DNA from 2 places in the Paenibacillus sp. JNUCC31 genome. Region 1 is predicted to be linked to the other one. Evidence: predicted binding sites of a transcription regulator. Region 1 holds the regulator's gene; the other holds the start of a gene.
What was found. Region 1 encodes Rex, which represses fermentation and respiration genes when NADH is low (regulators of the CRP and FNR family bind a similar motif). Its sites were predicted from a motif close to TTGTGAAATATTTCACAA; they were not measured.

Region 1 (9,126 bases):
ACACCGTTTTCTTTGTCTGTCAGGATATCAATAACTTTACGAATCGCTGTTGTATGTTCCAGAATCTCGCTAACTTCTGTAACATCCTCACGACCCGTTGGTTTGTGCGTCAGAATGGAAGAATCCATTCCGATCCGCTCTACCAGACCTTTGGCCAATACGGATTCATCCAACATGTTATACAATTGATATTTGAGCGAGGAACTTCCCGCATTAATTACGAGTACTTTCACAGCCGGTCACCATCCTTGTCGTACTTGAAGAATCCTTCGCCTGTTTTGACACCCAGGTGTCCTGCCCGTACCATTTTCTTCAGGACCGTGGAAGGACGATATTTCAATTCACCGAATTCACGGAACATTCTTTCGAGTGCTGCTTCTACAGAATCCAGCCCGAAGCGGTCTGCCATCTCAAGCGGGCCATGCTGGAAGTTGTATCCGATACGCATAGCGTCATCGATATCTTCAGCAGAAGCGACGCCTTCCTGCAAAACATGAAGAGCTTCATTAATCAAAAGACAGATCAGTCTGGACGTAACAAATCCAGGGGACTCATAGATCATGACACCTTTTTTGTCTGCTACTTCTTCCACAAAACGTCTGGTCTCTTCAAAAGTGGGATCTGACGTTTTCAGTCCACGGATAATTTCTACAAGATCAACCCGGGAAACCGGGTGAATAAAGTGCATACCAATAACACGCTCTGGGTATTTGGTTGAGCTTGCAAGCTCAGTCAAACTCAGCGTGGATGTATTACTTGCAAGAATTACGTTGCTTGGGCAAACCTGATCAAGCTGACTAAATACCGCTTTTTTCGCTTCCAGATCTTCAGAAATAGTCTCAATGACCATATCGCAAGTTCCGAGTTCAGCCAAATGAGCAACTTTGGTAATACGGGAGAGAATCAATTTCTTCTCAGCCTTCGTAATGGCCCATTTCTCCAGTTGTTTATCGAGGTTCGTCTCAATCATGTTATATGCATGATCCAGCTTCTCCGTTGTGTGTTCCACCAGAAGCACATCAAGTCCTTTGGCTGCAAGCATCTGGGAAATACCTTGCCCCATCGTGCCGCCGCCGACAACTCCTATCTTTTTGAAAAACATGGTTCTGCTCCATCCTTTCGGTTCTCTATTTCTCTATTGTACCCTGTTCGCCGAAAATTACAAATTTCGACCCAACATATAATAATATCTTAGCACGACTGAAATGTAAAAAAAAATAACCGACATAAATAAATTATGCCGGTAGAAGGGCGCTGTCACGAAATTGACAACGAAATTGATCGCCAGACAACACTTCTTCCCTGAGCAGCGTGTCGAGGGAATTGTCGAAAATTGTCCGCTGTTCTTCAAGCAATCGTTTGGTCTGTTCCATCAGGTCTTGCAGAATCAATTTGTTCTCACGCATCAATTCTTCCGTCGTTACCATGTCCATGTTAACAATACCCAACGTCGTGAGCCCGGAAGCCATCATCGTCTGTACCACATTCGTTGCTTGCTCAAAGTCATTACGTGAGCCTGTGCTGCGCCCACCATAATACATTTCTTCTGCTGCCGCCCCTCCGAGCGCAATCATGATCTGTTCTTCAAGAAAGCGCTTTGTATACAGAAATTGTTCTTGCTGCGGGTTATGACGTACATATCCCAATGCCTGTCCACGTGGACTAAGCGCAACTTGACTTACACTTCCAGGACGAACCAATTCTGCCATAATGGCATGTCCCAATTCGTGAATAGCGACCCTTTTTTTCTCTTCCACACTGGATTCACGATCTGTCTTCTCACCCATCATTACTTTATCAATCGCAAGCGACAGATGGCGCTGTTCTATGTTGAGCAGTCCGTCTCTCATCGCATAAATTGCAGCTTCATTCATTACACTTTCCAGCTGAGCCCCAGAGAAACCATAGGATTCTTCAGCTGTCTTATCGAGACTGACGCCTTCCAAAAGAGGTTTATTGACTGCATGAAGCTCCAGTATGTGTTTTCTTCCTTTTTTGTCTGGCAAGTCCACCTGAATATGACGGTCAAAACGTCCCGGACGAGTCAGGGCGGTATCCAACATTTCTTTTCGGTTTGTCGCTGCAATTACGAGTATGCGTGGTGTGTCGGAAGAGTATATCCCATCCATTTCAGTCAACAACTGATTCAACGTCTGATCGTACTCACGCTGCTGCCCACCTTCACGTTTACCCCCAATGACATCAATTTCATCGATAAATATGATGGCATTTTCTTTATTTTCTTTGGCAGCCCGAGTTCTCGCATCCCGGAACAAATCCCGGATTCTGCCGGCACCCACACCGACGTACATTTCAACAAACTCACTGCCTGAGGCTGCTACAAAAACAGAGTCCGTATAATGAGCAGCTGCCTTGGCCATTAATGTTTTCCCTGTTCCGGGAGGGCCAGTGAGCAAAATGCCCTTCAAAGGACGAATCCCGTACTTCTGGATTTCTTCGTGCCGGATCAGAAAATCAAGCGCTTCCCTCAGTTCCTGTTTGGCACTTTCCTGACCCCCAATTTCTTCAAAGGTCAGCTTCGTAGGTCCTTTTTTCTTGCGTTTACGTTCCTGACCAGCTCCTACCGTAATTCCTCCGCGCATTTGCATCATGAACAACAGCCCCCCCACAAGCAATGCCGCGATTAAGATGGGAACCATGTTTACACCAACAAAAGCAAGAAAGATAATCAATACGGGTACAAATCCAATGGCAATTTCTTTCGTCCATTTAGGCATTGGGCCACACTCCTATCTGACCGGGCACACGCGGCAGAATAATAAACTTGCTGGCATCTCCATCTCTGAGACTAACATATACATTGTTATCGTCCATAGCCGTGTTTACCTTGATTCCATTCGTTGCCATCTTGGACAACGTCGGGGTAATCTCGGTGTATTGCTTGTTTTCCATCGCCTGAGCCACGGTAAACATGGCGCTACCCCACCAGCTCTCTAGCGCTTCGTTGGAATGATCCACGACATCCAGTTTCAACGATCGGGTGCCAATCAAGGTCTGTCCTTCTTTATGAATATATTGTACCAATCTGCCCAAATCAACATCTGGCTGCAGATCGAGTTTCAACTGTACATCATTGCGGTTAATAGATAATTGAACGTCATTGACTCCGTCGTATTGGGTAACCATCTTTTCAATAGGGCTCTGCAAAGCCACATGACGATACACAAACCAACCTCCAAACAACAAGACGGCTGAAATGACGGCAGTTAAAGCAATAGGCAATACTTTTATCTTCAAGTGAGTTACCCTCCTATATGTTGGCTCATCCTATAGCTTGTAGCCAAGAATATGAATATGTGTACGTAATATCCTGTGATGTGCCTAACAGGATTTATTTGTGTATGATGTATCCTTGAGTACATATTCGAGTATATCACATCGTATATACAATATCTAAGGCGAAAATATGAATAAATTAATAATTTTAACTATTCAAATCCAAAATGATCAAGAAGGTAAGCCAAAGAACCGGTTCAGTCGGGTTTCCGTCTGCCGGCTCTTTGCATGTGCTTTTTTTAGACAATAGTAAACCTGCTGCCTATTCTAGCTATTCGGGATGGTATAGACCAGATCAACCTGTTCACCGTTACTAAAACGATAAAAACGGTAGTAATTGTGAGTGCCATCCTTATAGTACACTTGCCATACATAGATTCCATTCACAACGCCTGGCATGATTCGCTTGATCTCCCCACCTGGGACTTCAGAGCTGAACCGATTTCGAATCTGAGCTTCAGACATGCCGTTTTGCAAGAGTTCACTGTGTACTGCATTGGCCCCCGTCACAGGCTTGTTATTTCCATCAAACTTGATCCATACCACGACACTCTGGTTATCCTTATTTTTGCCGATCAGGGTCCAGTATATGTTGTCTCCGCCGTCTTTCTGACCCCATACATACTTCCGCAGGTCTTCATATGACGTTATCCCAAGCTGGTCTTGTGCCGCCTGTATGGCCAACGCCTCTTCCTTGCGCTGATCCTGGGTAACATAGACATAATAACGCTGAAGACCAAACAGAATCAGAACCAGGAGCAGCAGCGAAATCCATATCCACTTCTTTTTTTTCTTCAAAAGCCGAACTTCCTTTCCCCTATGACGCTGCAATCCTGAAATTAACGAGCGAGCAGACCGTCAAATGCAAGCTGAGACTCATGCAAAATGCGCTCTTCGTCCATGGTAAGACATTCGCCATGTTTGACCACTTGTTTGCCATCCACCCATACATGCTCCACATCTTTGGCTGATGCCGAGTAGACCGTGTGGGAAATCAGATCGGTATGTGGATAGAAATGGGCCTGTTCGATGTTAAGTGCGATGAAGTCAGCCTTCATGCCTGCTTGCAGAGCGCCTGTATTGTTCAGGAAAATGGATTTGGCACCATATGAAGTTCCGAGCTGCAGCGCTTCCCCGGCTGGAACGGCCGTTGGGTCACCGGACACACCTTTGTGAATCAATGCAGCCAGTCTCATCTCTTCAAACATATCCAGGTTATTGTTACTTGCAGGTCCGTCTGTTCCCAGGGACACGGTCACACCTGCTTTCAGCAAGTCAGGTACACGTGCAACACCCGAAGCCAGCTTCAGGTTACTGCCTGGATTGTGGGAAACGGCTACATCATGCCGTGCGAGAATCTCGATCTCCTCATCATTCAGATGCACGGCATGGGCGACCAGGGATGGACGTGAGAAGAAACCCAATTTCTCCAGATGTGCGACAGGACGAAGACCATAGTCGGTTACATTCTGCTCCACTTCACGAAGTGTTTCAGACATATGGGTATGCAAAGGCAGATTCAGGTCATGTGCAACCTGTACCAGCTTCTCTATGTAGTCTGGAGGACAAGTATAAGGGGCGTGTGGAGAGATTACGGTGGTAATTCTTCCGTTTGCTTGTCCATTCCATTGACGTGCAAATGCTGCGGACTCTTCCAGTTTACGCCGTTGTTCTTCTTCTGAGCAAAGTCCGATTACGCCACGTGCCAGAGCAGCCCGAACGCCGGATTGTTCCACTACTTTCGCAACCTGATCCATATGATCATACATATCGAGGAACGCCGTTGTTCCGCCTTTCAACATTTCAAGCACGGAAAGTGATGTGCCCCAATATACGTCTTCAGACGTCATTTTGGCTTCCATTGGCCACATTTTCTCCTGCAGCCAAACTTGTAGCGCCAGATCGTCCCCGTGACCTCTCAGAAGCGACATCGCTGCATGACCATGCGTATTGATCAGACCCGGCAGGAAGAGCAGTCCTTTTCCATCCACCTTTGTCAGACTTTCGTCTCCTTCCGGCAACGTCTCACCAATATGCACAATCTGGTCATTCTCTACGACCATATAACCGTGAACCACTTTCCAATTCGCACCCTCGCTAACAGCAAATTTGCCGTTATGAATAACCCATCTATTTCTCGTCATCTTCCTCGTCGTCCTTTCCATTCTCCAAGTAATAAGCCAAACTAAGCAGATCCGTCGTAAAATCGGCATGATGAATGCGAATATGCGGCGGGGTTTTGAGGATGGTTGGTGCAAAGTTCAGAATCGCTTCAATTCCAGACTCAATCAGCTGATCCGCAACATTTTGGGCTTCCGTGTCGGGAACAGTGATAATTCCGATGCGAATGTTATCCTTTTTGATCGAATCTGTTAATTCATTCATCGGCTGTACCGTCAGGCTGTTGATTTGACTTCCAATCTTCGGACCATAGGCATCAAATACAGCAACAATCTTCATGTTGTCTTTCAGATATGCGTTGTAATTGGACAATGCATGTCCCAGATTACCGGCTCCAACAAGAGCCACATTAATCTGCTGGTCTATCTTTAAAATATGACGAATTTTTTCGATGAGATATGAAACGTCATAACCGATGCCTTTACGGCCAAAATCACCGAAATAAGCCAGATCCTTACGAATCTGAGCTGGATTCAGATCCAGCCTTAGTCCAAGCTCTTGAGAAGAAACCGTAGTGACTTCGCGCTGATGCAATTCATTTAAGTAGCGCAAATAAACGGGCAAACGTCGCACCACGGCTTCCGAGATTTTATCTGATTTCATTCATTGCTCCCCCTTACCAAGGCCACGATAGATAGATGAAAAGATGAGCATCCTGCATAAATCAGTTCATACGAAAAGAAAAGTAAATATACAGAATGCTCTAGTTATATAAATGATAATTGCATTACTTCAAATTCATGAAACAAATGAATGATCTAATCAATTTTACCGCTGATCACTGGCTTCATGCAATGATGTAGTGAGCACGAGGTATCTCTAGTCTGTTATTGTTGTTCCCCGGCTGGCTTATCGAGCCATTCCGTAATTCGCGGAACCATCTGTTCCGCAAGCATATGCTCCATTTTGGGTCCTGGTAATGAATATAAAAAGTACTTGCCATAATAGGCTTCAATGACGCGTGTATCGTATACGATCACGATGCCTCTGTCTTGACCTGTGCGAACCAGCCTACCGAAACCCTGTTTGAAACGAATGACCGCTTGCGGCACAGACAGCTTCATAAACGGATTTTTCTTCTGTTCTTGCAAAAGCTCACTCTTCGCTTCCACCAATGGATGATTCGGCGGTTGAAAAGGAAGTCTGACAATGGCTAGACAAGTCAATGCCTCTCCCGGAATGTCCACCCCTTCCCAGAAGCTGCTTGTGCCAAGAAGCACCGTAGCTTTTGCGTCCTGGAACCGGCGTGTCAATTTGGATCGGCTGCCGCTGTCCACCCCTTGGCCCAATAATGATATATCGTTGCCGGACAACGCCTCTTTGAGTGGATCATAGACCTGTCGCAGCATGCGGTAGGATGTAAACAGCACCATCATGCGGCCACGAGTGGCAATGGCCGTTTCCGCGAGTGAGTGTACAAGCATATCCACAAAGTGGGCATCACCAACACTGCCCTTCACGCTCGGGAAATCACGTGGAATAACGAGCAGGGCCTGTTCACGATAGTTGAAGGGTGACGGCAGCATGGACGTCAACAGACGGTTATTCTCGGAAGCTTCCTGCAAGCCAAGCTGCTCAATCATGAATTGAAATGATTTGTCAACCGAAAGCGTAGCCGATGTAAGCACAACGCTTTTCTTTTTATCAAAGAACATTTCTTTTAATTGTGCACTGACATCTACAGGAACAGCATACAATTGCAGCGATTTACTGCGGAATTGGCCGCTGGCTTCCATCCAATAAACGGTTTTGGTATCATCCATCCGCATGAAGAAACGCAGATTATCCTTGATCGTTGCCAAGTCCTTTAGCAGACCAGAGATATCCGTAATCAAACTATCGGACTGATAATCATCCTGATCTTCTTTCACTTCAAGCAGCAACTTGTCACCCTTACGGATTAAGTCACCCAGGGTTACATAAATCTGGTTTTCAGCCTCCTGCAGTTCCTGCCATTTGGCTGGTTTTTGCGAAGGCTTCAGTCGAAGAGAAAACTGTCCTGTCTCGCCTGGAGAAGCATCAGATCGTTCAGGCAACAAGCCGAATAAAGTATCGCTCAATCGATCCCACATCTCTTTGACTTCAACCGCAAGCGGGAACATCTGATCAATCATGGAACCCCATTGTACCGAGTTTTCATGACCCGACAATTGGGAACGAAGCATGGGAAGTTGGCCGTTGCGGCTATCTTTAAACAGCCGGGTCAGTGTATGAACCAACGTGAAATATTTCATATGCAAACCAAGATGCTTACCCGCCACGTCCTCCAAATGATGTGCTTCATCAATCACCAGACTTTCGTAGGCTGGCAGCAGTTGATGCGCTGCTTTGACATCGGTAAACAATTTAGAGTGATTCGTAATGACGATATCGGATAACCCTGCTTCATGTTTGGCCCGATGATAGAAACATTTGCGGAACCAAGGACAAGAACGTCCAAGACAAGACTCGGACTCACTCTGTACTGTCTCCCAGAAGTCACCTCCGCGTCCGCTGAGATTGAGTTCCTCATCATCACCTGTCTCCGTCTGAGTAAGCCAAACGATCATCTGAGCCGCTGTGAAGTAGTCCTCTTTGGGTGTAGCAAATTCGCGCTTATTGATTTTGTGCTCAAATTTGCGCAGACACAGATAATGCCCACGTCCCTTGAATACAGCTGCCTTAAAAGGGAAGGGAACCACTTGGGTGAGCATGGGAATATCCCGCTCTCTCAATTGCTCCTGCAGATTGATGGTATGCGTGCTGACCATGACTTTCTGTTCTTGCTTCACACTTTCATAGATGGCAGGCAGCAAATAACCGAGTGATTTACCTGTGCCTGTTCCAGCCTCAATCAACAGGTGTTTCTCTTCGTCCAAGGCTTGTCGCACACTACTGAACATTTGAGTTTGCGCCTCGCGCTCCTCATAATGATCCAGCGTTTCCTTCAAGTTATCTCGGACCTGATCCATGTACTGTTCAAAACTGATGCCTTCCAGGGGATTCCCTTCCCGCTCGTCCCGTGGTGCACCAATCTCTGTCCAGTCACTCACGTTTAGGGCAAGCTGTCGGTAATACGTATGACCATCCAGATCCTGAATGGGCTCAGCTTCCTTCTCTGTGCGCATCCCGTCGAAGAACCAACCCAAGTCACTATCCTCCGGTGCAAACAGGTCACTGAGGCGCTGAATCGTTATAAGCGGTAATGCACGTAACTCATCGAAGCATTTCAGAAGCACATAAGCTGTCGCAAGTGCGTCACTATCTGCCTGATGAGGGCGGTCATGCTGAAATCCAAATTCGGAAGATACATAACCGAGTTGATAAGAACCCAGTGATGGGAACGTGATCTTCAGAAAATCAATCGTATCCAGAATACGGCCGGTGAACGGCAGATAGCCGCATCGATCCAGTGCATTTTGAAGAAAGTGAAAATCAAACGCCACGTTGTGTCCAACAAGAACGACATCGTCCAGTAACGGAACCATCTCCATCATCATCTCTTCCAATGAGGGAGCTTCCTCCACATCTTCGTTAGTAATACCGGTTAACCCCGTTATAAACGGAGGAATCGGCACACCCGGATTCACATAAGAACTATATATTTGAGTTATGCTGTAGTCATGATCTATGATGGCAAGCCCGGCTTGTATAATCTCACCGTCGGAC
Region 2 (9,126 bases), 2.1 Mb from region 1:
ACATTCAAGCCCTATTATGCCAGAGCAAGCAAGACAATGAAGCCAGTCTACGACCGCGCCAGAACCGAGTTGTCTTCTCCGCTGATTCGCATGCTGACAGGTAAAAGGAAAAACCTTTTTCTAGGATCGATCATTGTCATCCTGATCCTGGGTATTGCTGGAGGCACGTATGCTTTGATGGGAGGGAAAGCGGAGACGCCAGCGGCATCACCTCCACCGTCACAGGAGCCCGTTGTTCCCGCTGAACCTGAGGTACAGATCGCTGAACAGATCGCCTATCTCGTTCCGGCTTCCGAAGCGAATGACGGTACACAGATTCCTGCCCAGTTGGTGATCCGTTACAGAAATGAAGCGGACAGCAACGCCTTGCAAATGGACACTCTCCAATGGAACTTGAAGGATGGTACCAAACAGGAACTCCATGCAGAGGGTGAATGGGAGAGTTTTAACCGAAATGCGGAGCCGGATGGGGAAGGTGCAGGTGCAGCTGGAAACAACTCAGAGGGCACGCCTGAAGGAAGCTCCGCTGGTTCTTCTACTGATGGTGCAGAAGATACTCAGCAGAGTGGAGAAGCTAAGCAGGGGGGAGATTCAGCCACGAACGAGGACAACGTTTCAGATCCGGCAGCAGGCAGCACGGGGATGGATGCAGGGACTGGCACAGCCTCCGACGCTATAGGTGAGGGCTCTGCACAAGGAGCAGCAGGCGATCTGCCTTCTGATTCCTCTCCGTCTTCGGGGGCAGATCCATCTTCAGCGAAAAATCTGACTGTTGCCGAAGCAGACCGTTTATATCCCTATGGGCACCAAGTGGAGCTTCCGGACGATATCGATCTGGAGAACATCGCGAGTGTTCAGAGTGGAACGGCCGTGATCAATCTAGTCCCGGAACCGAAGCTGTAAGCGGGATACTTGGATATGTTATTAATACAAAATACAGCCACCTCGTAGAATTTCGTGGGGGCTGTATTTTTTGTTTTTATTCAAGTGAAGGAGAATGTCATATACAAAATGAATCAAACAGGTCTATTTTTCACAATATGGACACATTATTAAAATGTTGGGTAAGGAGAGCCATGCAAAAAGCGATGAAATGCATGTAAACGATGAGAAAAGCTCTCACATAAAAGGTGGGCAATCTAGCCGAAATGTAGTAAAACACTTCAAAAAATGCTCTAAACCAGCAAAGGATTTCGTATTTGGTGTTGACAAATGATAATGATTATCAGTATCTTTAGAGTATAGAAACTTGTTGAGCCGGAAATACGTTGAACCACAATTTCGTTTTCGTTATCATAGCCGGAATACATAACCGGGATAAATGAGAGAGGGATGATCGCATGTTTCGTCTGGAGACGTCCAAGCTGGATATCGCTTATGAGGAAAGACTGATTGTTGATAATCTGAATATTCAAATTCCCCAAGGAAAAATTACAGCACTTGTTGGAGCCAATGGTTCAGGAAAGTCTACCATTCTGAAAACCATGGCACGGATCATGAATCCAAAAGCAGGTAGTGTGTTGCTCGACGGGAAATCCATTCATAAGCAGTCCACGCGTGAAGTTGCCAAGCAGCTTGCGATTTTGCCACAGAATCCAACAGCTCCCGAAGGACTTACCGTAACTGAGCTGGTATCCTACGGACGGTTCCCTTATCAAAAAGGCTTTGGTTCGATGCGTGCTGAAGACAAACGCATGATTGAATGGGCAATCGAAGTGACAGGCATGACGGAATTCCATGATCGTCCAATCGATCAGCTGTCCGGTGGACAGCGTCAACGTGCCTGGATTGCCATGGCACTTGCACAGGAGACAGATATTCTGTTCCTGGACGAGCCGACAACGTTCCTCGATATGGCTCACCAGCTTGAAGTGCTGCAATTGCTGGAGCAGCTGAATGCCACAGCAAACCGTACGATCGTTATGGTTGTGCATGACTTGAACCATGCTTCCCGTTATGCGCATCACATGATTGGGATCAAGAAAGGTAAAGCCATCGCTACAGGTTCACCCGCAGAGGTTATGAACTCCGATGTGCTTCGCGAAGTATTCAACATTGAGGCGGATATCGTGATTGATCCGCGTTCCGGTGTACCGCTCTGCTTGCCTTACGCCCTTGCGGGTCAACGCCAACCGTCTGCATCTCCAGAACAAATGGTCATGAACAGTGCAATGGTTCATGCTGGCGGACGGACAGAGCAGCGTGTTCTTCACGCGACCTGAGCTAATGATACGGGGCATATGTGGTCCTAAACTATAGAATGAAGCCGCTGTGCATAATGCAAGCGGCTCATTCGCATTCACGGGAGGTCTACAGGAATGGGAGAAATCAACTACACCTGGTTACAGCAGTACGGACGAATCACAACAACCGCACCGATAGACGAACCAGTCTTTGGCATACCTTTGACAGCATTAAGACATCCCGAGAAGGCAAAGCTTATGCTGGAGGCCTATAATGAGCATCTTCGGGCTGATTCTCTTCGCTCGGCTGCTGTTTATTTCATGCATTCGGTTCGTGGCCTGATGATTGGGGTTCACTACATGACGGCTCTATGTGACACACGGCTCGATCTTACGCTAGATAATGTTATTTTGCAGTTGGAGGTAGAGGATGGCCGTCCGGCGATTGGTTTTCAACTGAACAATGTAACCGAGCAATCACATCCGAATCTGGTGGCAGGACCTGATGCCGTTCCATCCTCCTGGCGTAATGATGTATTGACAGCATATTACGGCGAGCAGCTGCGCCCGCTGATTGAAGGGGTGGCTGTTGCTGGAGGAGCGAATACGGGTCAAATGTGGGCACAACTTGCATCCATGCTGAGATGGTTCAAAACGACAGCGTTACAGATGAATCTGAAAGAGACGGAACGTGAAGCGGTTGTACAAGGGTATGAGCATGTAATTACCATGTCTCCCGAGATCTTGGGTCTGAAAAAGAACCTGCTAGCCTTTAAACCGGTAGAGATTGATAACCCGCATCAACCTGGAGAAACGATGCTGATGAAACCTGTCTGTTGTTTACACCATCAGGTATATGGCGGTCAGGACTATTGCTATAGCTGCCCCAAACTGACCAAGGCAGAGCGGCAAGAGCGATATGATGCTATTTTGGCTGCGAAGTCACGCTAAAAAGGGAATATGCCCATGTTGATGGATGAAGGTTTTTTACGATATGAACTTGAGCAGGGTTTAATCACAGATTTGGTAATTGACCGCCTCAGGTCTATAATATAGAGACAGGCTGTGTGCCGCATGGTCATTAGGTACAGTACATACAACAGCCCAACCTACATCATACTCATGGGAGGAATCAGTCATGTCCGTATATTCGTATCAGGCGGTAACGACCGCAAATCAGGAAGTACCACTCGATCTGTATCAAGGCAAAGTATTGGTGATCGCCAATACTGCCAGCAAGTGTGGACTGACTCCACAATACGGTGAATTGCAGAAGCTCTATGATCGCTATCGTGATCAAGGTTTGGTTGTACTGGGTTTTCCTTGTAACCAGTTTGGCGGCCAGGAGCCGGGGTCCAGTGAGGAAGCTGAATCATTCTGCCAAATCAACTATGGCGTTAATTTCCCCGTATTTGCCAAGGTCGACGTAAATGGTGAAGATGCTCATCCTTTGTTCAAGTATTTGCGTGAGCAGCAACCTGGTGTTGGTGAAGACAACAGCATCCAATGGAATTTCACCAAGTTTCTTGTGAATCGCGAAGGAGAAGTTGTAGGACGTGTTGAACCGAAAGAATCCCCAGAGGACATGACCGCAGAGATTGAAAAGCTGCTTGGTGTATAAAATGAATGAAGAAGCCTGCCTCCAGGAATGGAGGACAGGCTTTTTTTGAGCATAAACCAGCCACAAGCAGGGAAAACTGAAGTTTATAAAGATGAGTAGATTTCGGAAGAAAAACACATTCGACAAATTTATTTTGATCAACCCCTTGTAATGTGAAAAAGATCACATTATAATAAGTGTATAAAGTGAAATAAATCACATACCATCGTTCACTAAGTAGTGAATTTTTTCACAAAAACAATGCCGTTATTTTCAATTTCTTATTTATATACTCCAAGGAGGAACTTTTTATGAAAATTGCAGTTATCGGATGTACCCACGCAGGAACCGCAGCCATCGTTAACACCGCCAAATTGTACCCGGATGCTACGATCACGGTGTATGAGCGCAATGACAATATCTCCTTTTTATCATGCGGCATTGCGCTTTATGTGGGTGGTGTGGTGAAAGACCCGGACGGACTGTTCTACTCTTCCCCAGATCAACTGGCGGAGCTCGGTGTCGTTACCAAAATGCTGCATGAAGTAACGGCAGTCGATACCGAGGGCCATACACTTCAGGCTAAAAACCTGAAAACCGGGGAAGAATTTGAAGATACGTTCGATAAGCTGATCGTGACAACGGGTTCATGGCCTGTCGTTCCGAAGCTGGAAGGCATTGAGCTGGACAACATTTTACTTTGTAAAAACTACAATCATTCCAACACGATCATTGAAAAAGCGAAGGATGCCCAACGCATTACCGTGGTTGGAGCAGGATACATCGGCATCGAGCTGGTAGAGGCTTTCCAGATGAATGGGAAGGAAGTTACGCTGATTGACAGTGTGGATCGGATTTTGAACAAATATCTCGATCCCGAGTTCACAGATGCTATTGAAGATACGTTGACTGGACACGGCATCAAGCTGGCGCTGGGTCAAACGGTACAGAAGTTTACCGGGGAAAATGGCAAAGTGAACAAGGTCATTACATCCAAGGGTGAGTTCGAAACGGACCTCGTTATTTTGTGCATTGGTTTCCGTCCAAATACAGAACTGCTCAAAGGCCAGGTGGATATGCTGCCGAACGGCGCAATCATCGTGGATAAATATATGCAAACCAGCCAAAAAGACGTCTTCGCTGCGGGAGACAGCTGTGCAATCCATTACAATCCAACCGGTAAGGCAGCGTACATTCCACTGGCAACCAATGCAGTGCGGATGGGTACACTCGTAGCGCGAAACCTGGTTCGTCCGACGACACCGTACATGGGTACACAAGGCACATCAGGGATTAAAATTTATGAGCAAAATATTGCAGGTACTGGTCTGACAGAAACATCTGCTGCGGACGAGGGTCTGGTGGTTGAAGCTGTAACGCTTGAAGATGCTTACCGTCCAGAGTTCATGCCAACAGCAGAGAAACTGCTGCTCAAAGTGATCTATGAACAGGCTACACGCCGCATTGTAGGTGCACAGGTCATGTCGCAGGCTGATCTGACACAGTCGATCAATACGATTTCTGTCTGCATCCAGAACAACATGACGGTAGATGAACTGGCCTTCATCGACTTTTTCTTCCAGCCACACTACAACAAACCGTGGAACTTCCTGAACTCGGCTGGTCTTCAGGCGTTGCCTCCAGTGGAAGTGAAAACACCAGCGATGGTGTAACCCTATATATCCGAGAACTGCCGCTTCGATGCGGTAGTTCTTTTTTGTTTTTCTGAGATCGTTCTGAGTAATTGCTCCTTCAATTGCACATCAAGCAAGATAAAACTTAGCATAAAAATATAGGTTTGATACTTTGTGATAAAAGTAACAAACCTCTCGAAACCTTCGCGATACAATGAACTTATCAACCAAACAAGTTGGATTATGATGTTCATGAACTGTGAAGGAGAGGATCGTTATGGCAGCAAAAACACCTCTTGAGGTTGCACAATATACGGCGCATACGGGGATGAAGAAAGCTCATAATCCGGTGTCCTCCGTATTAATACTCAGTTTTCTGGCAGGTGCTTTTATCGCGCTCGGATTTCTGTTGGATATTCGGGTCATTGCCTCTGCTCCGGCAGAGTGGGGCAGTTTGGTTAATTTGATTGGTGGAGCCGTGTTCCCGGTAGGTTTAATGTTGGTGCTGATTGGCGGTGGGGAGCTGCTTACTGGCAATATGATGGCTGTTCCACTCGCGACGATTGCACGCAAACTGTCCGCAGGCAGCATGTTGAAGAATCTCACCTTAGTAACAATAGGTAATTTCCTTGGGGCGATCTTTGTGGCCTATGCTTTTGGGCATGTGCTCGGTCTGACGGCAGAGGGTGCCTATTTGACGAAAGTGGTTGATATGGCTGGACACAAGCTGGACGACAGCTTCCTTCAGGCGTTTATATCCGGGATCGGGTGTAACTGGCTGGTAGCTCTCGCGGTATGGCTGTCTTATGCATCAGATACGATGAGTGGCAAGGTACTGGGTATTTGGTTCCCAACGATGGCCTTTGTGGCTATTGGATTCCAGCACGTTGTCGCCAACATGTTTCTGATTCCTGCGGCGATCTTTGAAGGGCATTATTCATGGGGGCAATACATCATGAATTTTATTCCGGTATGGCTCGGCAACCTGACGGGAGGGGCGCTGTTTGTGGCGGCTGCCTACTGGATGGTGTACCTGCGCAAGCTTGAGCCGGATGTGAAGCCGGAGATGGCAATGGCGGCGGCTCAGTCTGTGGAGACGGAAGCCAGACCCATGTGGAGCAAGCAGGCGTAGCAGTAATTTGCCGAGTACCCGTATTAGAGTTATAACCAAAGTTACAGGTGCAAAGACGTGCTAAGACGAGTTTAAAGAAACAGGAGAGGCGATTTTGATCCCGTTCAACTCATAGCGAACTGCTATGCCTTGATGGACGGGAAAGGAATCGCCTTTTTAATGTATAAATGTACACAAAAAATAAATTCGCCATGACAAGGTTCGGGGGAACGAAACCTGTTCATGGCGAATTTCGGGAGTGGTCCATGATATGGCATGAGGAGGAAGTGGGGAAACACTTGCCTAATGCCTTGTTTTTAATTTACCCCTGAATTTGGATGTTGAATCAAGTCGGAAAACTTTTTTTGAAAATATTTTAAGCTGTCTGTGGCAGCAAGTATCGGGCGAATATAGACTGTTCTCTTTACGCGATTACCATGAAGAAGATATGATAGAAGGATAGCTTTGAAGGGGGAGGAACTGGTATATGATCGATCAGGAGAATGGCGTATTTCCGGCGGTTTGCCCGCTCGATTGCCCGGATACTTGCGGCCTGCTGCTTCATAAGGAGAACGGTAAGATTGTGAAGGTGGCGGGCAATCCGGAGCATCCGATTACAAAAGGTGCCATCTGTAACAAGGTCCGGAATATGACGGAGCGGGTATATCACCCCGAGCGGTTGCTATATCCGATGAGACGCATCGGAGCCAAGGGTGAAGGCCAGTTTGAACGAATCAGCTGGGACGAAGCCATCGGCGAGATTACGGCGAAATTCAGTTCACTGTCGGATACCTACGGACCAGAGAGCATCTTGCCATACAGCTTTTATGGAAACATGGGCATTCTTGGTGTGGACGGCATGGATCGTCGATTTTTCAATGCGCTTGGGGCGAGCAAATTGGAACAGACGATCTGTAATTCAGCTGGAAATACCGGCTGGAAATATACGATGGGTGCGAACCGGGGAACCTTGCCCGAAGATACGGAGCATGCCGATGTCATACTGGTGTGGGGCGGCAACATCGTAAGTACCAATATGCATCAGGTTGTGCTGGCGGAGAAAGCTCGCAAAAAGGGCGCCCAAATTGTTGTCATCGATGTTCATCGCAATCGAACCGCCCAATGGGGAGACTGGTTTATTCCACTCTACCCGGGTACAGACAGCGCACTGGCCCTCGGATTAATGCATGTACTGTTCGAGCAGGGACTGACAGATGAGGCTTTCATGCAAAAGTATACCGTTGGCCATGAGGCACTGCGTGATCATGTCCGCAGCTACACCCCTGAGCGCGTTGCACGTATTACGGGCGTGCCGGAAGCCGATATCGTGAAGCTGGCTGAGCTGTACGGCAATGCACAAGCAGCCCATATTCATATCGGCAATGGCCTCCAGCACCATGACAATGGTGGCATGAACGTACGCAGCGTAGCCTGTCTGCCTGCCATCACAGGCCAATGGTTGAAGCGCGGCGGTGGTGCTATCCGTACCAACAGCTATGCGAGCACCAATAGCGATACGCTCGAGCGTCCAGAGCTGCGGCAGAACCCGAAGCCGCGCGTGGTGAATATGAACCGGATTGGCGAAGCGCTGCTGGAAGCGGAGCAGCCGATCCGGGCGTTGATGGTCTACTGCAGCAATCCACTGGTAGTGGCACCGGATACCGAGCGGGTAGAGCGAGGTTTTGCACGGGAAGATCTGTTCACGGTTGTCCACGATCTGTTCATGACGGATACGGCGAAATATGCGGATTTCGTGCTGCCTGCGACGTCTTCGTTTGAAACGACGGATCTGTATACGTCCTACTGGCATCAGTATGTTCATTTGCAAGAGCCAGTCATTGCACCTATTGGTGAGAGCAAGAGCAATGTGGAACTGTTCTCTTTGCTTGGACAGGCGATGGGGTATGACCCGGAGATTTTCGGTGAGACACCGGAACAGATGATACATGAAGCGCTCCAGGATACGGGCAATCCCTATATGAACGGAGTAACATTGGAGGGGTTGAAGCAGCACCATTTCGTCAAGTTGGACATGTCCTCACATGTGTCCTATTTGGATCAACTGCCTACGCCTTCGGGGAAAATTGAACTGTATTCGGAAACGATGGCACATAAGGGATTGCCGCCGCTGCCTACGTACAGTGCACTGGTTGAGGGGTATGACGGGGAAAACCCGGCTGGACCTGCGGATGTCTATCCGCTGATGTTTCTGTCGCCACCGAACCATAACTTCCTGAATTCCACCTTTGCCAATTCGGCCAAACATCAACGTTTGGAGAAGATGCCATTACTGCAAATGCACCCGGAAGACGCCGCTTGCAGACAAGTGGAAGACGGGGATGCGGTGATCGTATGGAACGACCGTGGCCGGATCGAACTAACCGCCAAGGTGAGTGAATCGATGCTGCCAGGAACAGTGATCAGCCAAGGCTTATGGTGGGATGGCAATGGCAAGAAACAGCGGGCGAATTCGCTCACGTCCAATCGACTGTCTGATATGGGCAACGGGGCTACATTCTTCTCGGCCACTGTCGAAGTGAAGCGTCAATGAATGTGCTTGCACAAAGGGGCATTTCAGGTAAGATGAACAAAGGATAG

Region 2: JNUCC31_RS12035 (formate/nitrite transporter family protein) is a predicted target of Rex. The motif match lies at 5,590-5,607, and genes of this name have one in related genera.

What each region holds. Positions count from the first base shown of each region.
Region 1 covers NZ_CP062165.1:638,187-647,312, forward strand. The annotation lists gene JNUCC31_RS02575 (acetate/propionate family kinase) at 1-233, opposite strand, end outside; gene JNUCC31_RS02580 (3-hydroxyacyl-CoA dehydrogenase family protein) at 230-1,102, opposite strand; gene JNUCC31_RS02585 (AAA family ATPase) at 1,236-2,738, opposite strand; gene JNUCC31_RS02590 (hypothetical protein) at 2,731-3,258, opposite strand; gene JNUCC31_RS02595 (cell wall elongation regulator TseB-like domain-containing protein) at 3,565-4,095, opposite strand; gene JNUCC31_RS02600 (amidohydrolase) at 4,137-5,441, opposite strand; gene JNUCC31_RS02605 (redox-sensing transcriptional repressor Rex) at 5,428-6,081, opposite strand; gene dinG (ATP-dependent DNA helicase DinG) at 6,306-9,126, opposite strand, start outside.
Region 2 covers NZ_CP062165.1:2,770,739-2,779,864, reverse strand. The annotation lists gene JNUCC31_RS12060 (GAP1-N2 domain-containing protein) at 1-903, shown strand, start outside; gene JNUCC31_RS12055 (ABC transporter ATP-binding protein) at 1,341-2,222, shown strand; gene JNUCC31_RS12050 (ferric iron reductase) at 2,319-3,134, shown strand; gene JNUCC31_RS12045 (glutathione peroxidase) at 3,322-3,804, shown strand; gene JNUCC31_RS12040 (FAD-dependent oxidoreductase) at 4,095-5,456, shown strand; gene JNUCC31_RS12035 (formate/nitrite transporter family protein) at 5,695-6,549, shown strand; gene JNUCC31_RS12030 (molybdopterin-containing oxidoreductase family protein) at 7,016-9,079, shown strand.